Regions from separate parts of the Staphylococcus kloosii genome, predicted to be linked through region 1. Evidence: predicted binding sites of a transcription regulator. Region 1 holds the regulator's gene; the other holds the start of a gene.
The links. Region 1 encodes LexA, which represses DNA repair genes until DNA is damaged. Its sites were predicted from a motif close to CGAACATATGTTCG; they were not measured.
Positions count from the first base shown of each region.

Region 2: uvrB (excinuclease ABC subunit UvrB) is a predicted target of LexA. The motif match lies at 1,503-1,516, and genes of this name have one in related genera.

Region 1 is NZ_CP027846.1:1,830,068-1,833,287, reverse strand. It holds gene guaC (GMP reductase) at 1-315, shown strand, start outside; gene C7J89_RS09135 (CAP domain-containing protein) at 326-1,348, shown strand; gene lexA (transcriptional repressor LexA) at 1,554-2,177, opposite strand; gene sosA (DNA damage-induced cell division inhibitor SosA) at 2,319-2,564, shown strand; gene C7J89_RS09120 (DUF896 domain-containing protein) at 2,667-2,924, shown strand; gene tkt (transketolase) at 3,003-3,220, shown strand, end outside.
Region 2 is NZ_CP027846.1:2,351,065-2,354,284, reverse strand. It holds gene C7J89_RS11725 (COG3942 and LysM peptidoglycan-binding domain-containing protein) at 1-246, shown strand, start outside; gene C7J89_RS11720 (YfbR-like 5'-deoxynucleotidase) at 494-1,135, shown strand; gene C7J89_RS11715 (CsbA family protein) at 1,141-1,377, shown strand; gene uvrB (excinuclease ABC subunit UvrB) at 1,649-3,220, shown strand, end outside.

The sequences.
Region 1 (3,220 bases):
GGAGCATCTATGGTAATGGTTGGCTCATTATTTGCTGCACACGAAGAGTCACCTGGTGAAACAGTTGAATTAGAAGGAAAACTATACAAAGAATACTTTGGAAGTGCTTCTGAATTCCAAAAAGGTGAACACAAAAACGTCGAAGGTAAAAAAATGTTTGTTGAACATAAAGGTTCTTTAAAAGATACTTTAGTAGAGATGCAACAAGATTTACAAAGTTCAATTTCATATGCAGGCGGTAAAGACTTAACTTCATTAAGAAAAGTAGATTATGTCATTGTACGTAACTCTATTTTTAATGGTGATAGAGACTAATTTTTAGTAGGTGTTAAACATCCGAAAACTATTATTTTATATTGTTCTATTTCTAGGGTTAATAATTGTTTTACCTATTAAAGAACCTGACTTTATGACGCATATCCAACAGCAAGCAAGAACAAAAGTAGATGCTTGGACGAATAATAGCAATACTGCTAATAATGAATTAAAAGTTCCAAGTAAGCAGGAATTTGCGTTAAATAATATTCAAATGAATATGACCAAAGCACAGGTTGAAAGTAAAATAGGTAAAGCACAAAGGATAACAACGAACGAATACGGTACGAAATGGTATAGTTATCATACAAAAGACTATCATGATTTTGTTATGGTTAGTTACATTGATAATAAAGTTAATGGTTTATATACGAACCAAAACGTAATATCATCGCAATCTCAGATAAAATATGGTTCTCCTAAAAATGTAGTGCGTCAACGGTTAGGAAAACCAATTACTGAAAAGCGTAAAGGTAACGTACTATACGAAATTGATAATAAAGAATATGATACCTTTAAAAAACATAATATATATACAACAGCATTTTATGACAAACACAATGATAATAATTTAACATCAATATTATTGGTAAGTAATCAAATGGAAAATCGTTTGCGTAGTCAATATGGAGCGCCATCAGATGATTTACAAAAAAGTTTCGAGCTACAAAATTTTGACCTTGTTAATGCTGAGCGTGTGCAACATAACTTATCAACTTTAACTTATAATGCCGCTATATCTAATACTGCACGAAAACATAGTAAAGATATGGCGAAGCAAAATTATTTTGATCATACAGACTTAAATGGTAATTCACCGTTCGATAGACTTAAGTCAGACAACATTGATTTTAATGCAGCCGGAGAGAATTTAGCCTACGGTCAAGTTGATAGCATATATGCACACGAAGGATTAATGAATTCACTAGGTCATCGAAAAAATATTTTGCGCCCGACCTACAATAAGCTTGGCGTAGGTGTAGCATTCAATTCTGATAAACAACCATATTGGACTGAAAATTATACCAATTAATGTTTAGCAAAACTTTTTCGGGGTATCTTTACTTTGTAAGGATGAGATGCTTATGAAAACTAAAAAGCAAAAGAAAAAAGACGATATATTAGAAAGAATTAAAGACGTCTTAGAGAAAAAATAAGCGATTGCGTATATACGCAATCGCTTATTTTTATTGTTTAGATAACAAGATATTTAAATTTATGAGAGTGTCTAGTGTAAATTACATTTCTCTAAATAAGCCAACAACTTTACCAAGTACTGTTACTTGATCTAAATATATAGGATCCATTGTACTATTTTCTGGTTGTAGTCTATAACGTGTTTTTTCTTTATAAAATCTTTTAACTGTAGCTTCATTTTCTTCTGTCATAGCTACAATAATATCTCCGTTTTCGGCAATAGTTTGACTTCTGACAATAACTTTATCTCCATCTAAAATACCAGCTTCAATCATACTATCTCCAACAACGTTTAGAATAAAGATATCGCTATTATGTGTTGACGTGAAGTGTTCGGGTAAAGGGAAATACTCTTCCACATTTTCTACTGCGGTAATAGGAATACCTGCAGTTACTTTACCAATGACAGGTACATGAATCGTTTCTTCAGTGTTAACAGGCTCTCCTAATAATTCAGAAACAATTTCTATAGCACGTGGCTTAGTAGGATCACGACGAATGTAACCTTTTTCTTCTAATCTAGATAAATGTCCATGAACTGTTGAACTTGAAGCAAGACCTACGGCTTCTCCTATTTCACGAACACTAGGTGGATATCCTTTAGATTGAACGATTTGCTTAATATAGTCGAAAATTTCTGTTTGACGTTTAGTTAATTCTCTCATAATAGGCACTCCCTAAATTAATTTGTCTTAATTATAGCATGGTTTTGATGCTTTTACAAACGTTTGTTCGTTTTTATGTTGACATAGAACAAGCGTTCTGATAAATTAATAATACAAACAAACGTTCTAGGAGTGGAGATAATGACTAAACAATATATAAACCAATATAAAACTTATTTAATCGTACTTTTAGCCACTATGATACTATGCACAATCTTTTTGCTATCAGTAGATTTTAACAATAAATCAGAACAAACGTACGAAATGACAGACCATAAAATAACAAATCAATCTAAGGGAACGTTAGCGAACAAAGCAAAAGATGATGAAAACAGTGACAAAAATGACGAACATACACCGAACCAAACAATTGCAATTATTCGATAACATTCTAATATAGACAGAAATAGTAAAGTGAGCGAAAACATTTAGTTTCGTTCACTTTTTTGGTACTATTTGTTAAGAGTAACAAAGCATGGAGGTATTGCTATGAGTAATAAAGAAGTTGATATTGATAGAATTAACGAATTAGCAAAAAAGAAAAAAGAAACAGGTTTAACAGAAGCCGAAGCTAAAGAACAATCAAAGCTTAGAGAAGCATATTTACAATCATTTAGAAAAGGTTTCAAACAACAAATTGAAAATACAAGAGTCATTGATCCAGAGGGTAATGATGTTACTCCTGATAAAGTTAAACAGAAATTAGATGAAAAAAATGAAACTGAACAAGATAATAACAAAAACTAATCTTATTTTTTTAAATTAATAGATAAATAAGTTATAATAGTAATTGTGTTATGCTACTTAAGAAAGGAAGTCGTTTAGATGTTTAATAAAAAAGACCAATTAGCTGTTGATACTATTAGAGCTTTGAGTATCGATGCTGTTGAACAAGCAAACTCAGGACACCCAGGTTTACCTATGGGCGCAGCACCAATGGCGTATACTTTATGGACTCGCCACTTGAATTTCAATCCCCAATCAAAAGATTACTTTAACAGAGACCGCTTTGTATTATCTGCAGGTCATGGTTCTGCTTTACT
Region 2 (3,220 bases), 520 kb from region 1:
AGTACGTTATGGGGCAATGCTAATAACTGGGCTTCAGCAGCACAAAGTCAAGGATTTACAGTAAATAATCAACCAGCTGTAGGTGCAGTTTTTCAAACAACTGCGGGACCATTTGGTCATGTAGGTATCGTTGAAAAGACGAATCAAGATGGTTCTATTGTCGTTTCTGAAATGAATTGGCAAGGTTTAGGACAAAAATCATATCGTACAATTACGAATACTGGAGCATATCAATACATTCATTAATTTAAATTATGACTATAACTATAATAGGTCACGTTTCGTTTAATTATTCAAAGCAAAATTATGTTTTGAAATGACGAAGCGCGTGAATATTTTAGTTATAGTCGTTTTATTTTTGAAAATTACACCTAAACACTGCATAATTTAATTTAAGCAATCACGATATATTGTTTAACAATATTTATCACATTTGCTTCAATTAATAGAAACAAGTATAATCTTTATTTAAATATACGAGGAGGCATGTGTCATGGGTGTACATCAATATTTCAAACGTTTATCCGACTTAGAAACGTTAATAAGACTACCAGGGAAATTTAAATATTTTGAACATAATGTAGCGGCGCACTCGTTTAAAGTTACGAAAATTGCGCAATATTTAGGTACAGTTGAAGAGTATAGAGGTAGTACAGTAGATTGGAAGAGTTTATATGAAAAAGCACTAAACCATGACTTTGCTGAAATATTTACCGGGGATATCAAAACACCTGTGAAGTATGCGAGTGGTGAACTAAAAAAATTATTCTCGCAAGTTGAAGAAGAAATGGTCGACACATTTATTAGTGAAGAAATACCAGAACATTTTCAAAATATTTATCGTGAACGACTACAAGAAGGTAAAGATGACTCGTTAGAAGGTCAAATTCTATCAGTAGCAGATAAGATTGATTTATTATATGAAACATTAGGCGAAATACAGAAACGAAACCCAGAGCCATTGTTTTTTGAAATTTATGAAATGTCTCTAGAAACTATCATGCAATTTGATCACCTTTATTCGGTGCAAGATTTTATAGAGCATATTATTCCAGAAATGTTACAAGAAAAATATATTCCAAAGTCAGAGTTATATGATACAACGATGAGTATTATCAATAAAAGAAATGAGTGAATAATATGATATGGTACATACTTGCTTCATTTTTCCCATGTGTATTAGTCATTTTATTTAGCGTATTAACTAGAAGTAAATGGGTTGGAACAATTTTAACGTTAGTATTAATTGGCGTATCCGTTCAAAAGGGATTTTTTCACAATGAATGGATAATTTTTATCGATGTAGTATCTATTTTGGCAGGCTATATCATTATAGATAATTTAAAGTTTCATAAAAAAGATGATGATTATGATTAAATGATACAACAAACAATAAAATTGATTGTTTTGTCTATATACATTTATACTATATACATTCGTAAACAAACATAGCGTACAACCTATGTTTGTTTTTTATTTGAACAAAAGTAAACTTAAAATAACGAACAAATGTTTGTATAAAAGTGACTGAATCTGTTAAAATAGACTGTAACTAATGCAGAATTATGTAAAATAACATGTTAAATACGAACAAGTTTAATGAATAAAGACATGTAATGCGATAATAAATAGGAGGCATGTGTCACATATGGAACATTACCCATTTAAATTAGCTTCTGATTTTAAACCTCAAGGCGATCAACCTCAAGCTATACAAAAAATTGTAGATGGCATCAATGAAGGTAAAAGACATCAAACATTACTAGGAGCCACAGGTACTGGTAAAACGTTTACGATGAGTAACGTTATTAAAGAGGTTGGTAAACCAACACTCATTATCGCTCACAACAAAACATTGGCAGGCCAATTATATAGTGAGTTTAAAGAATTTTTCCCTGAAAATAGAGTCGAATATTTTGTTAGTTATTATGACTATTATCAACCCGAAGCATATGTGCCTTCCACAGATACATTTATTGAAAAAGACGCTTCTATTAACGATGAAATAGACCAATTACGTCACTCTGCAACGAGTGCTTTGTTTGAACGCGATGACGTTATCATTATTGCCAGTGTAAGTTGTATTTATGGTTTAGGTAATCCAGATGAATATCGCGATTTAGTAGTTAGTGTAAGAGTTGGCATGGAAATGGATAGAAGTGAATTGTTACGTCAATTAGTAGATGTACAATATACACGTAATGATATTGACTTTCGTCGTGGGACTTTCAGAGTACGTGGCGATGTCGTGGAAATTTTCCCGGCTTCTCGTGAAGAAATGTGTATCCGAGTTGAATTTTTTGGTGATGAAATAGATAGAATTAGAGAAGTGAATTACTTAACTGGCGAAGTTATACGTGAACGTGAACACTTTGCGATCTTCCCAGCCTCTCACTTCGTAACTCGTGAAGAAAAGATGAAATCAGCTATCCAACGTATAGAAGATGAATTAGCCGAACGTTTAGAAGAATTAAGATCTGAAAATAAATTATTAGAAGCGCAAAGACTTGAACAACGTACGAACTATGATTTAGAGATGATGCGTGAGATGGGCTTCTGTTCAGGAATTGAAAACTATTCAGTCCATTTAACTTTAAGACCATTAGGTTCAACGCCATATACACTATTAGATTACTTTGGTGACGACTGGCTTATTATGGTCGATGAATCACATGTTACGTTACCACAAGTACGAGGCATGTATAACGGAGATAGAGCACGTAAACAAGTATTGGTCGACCATGGCTTTAGGTTGCCTAGTGCTTTAGATAATAGACCGTTAAAATTTGAGGAATTCGAAGAAAAAACAAATCAACTTGTATATGTGTCTGCAACACCTGGACCTTATGAAATAGAACATACAGACGAAATGGTAGAACAAATTATTCGTCCAACTGGATTACTAGATCCTAAAATTGAAGTGCGTCCTACTGAAAATCAAATCGATGATTTATTGGGTGAAATTCAGGAACGTATCGACAAAAATGAACGTGTGCTCGTTACAACATTAACGAAAAAAATGAGTGAAGATTTGACGACCTATATGAAAGAAGCGGGTATTAAAGTCAATTATCTACATTCCGAGATTAAAACATTAGAGCGTATTGAAATTATAAGAGATTTACGTATGGGAACTTATGATGTTGTTGTCGGAATTAACTTGTTAAGAGAGGGTATAGATATTCCAGAAGTTTCATTAGTTGTTATTTTAGATGCTGAT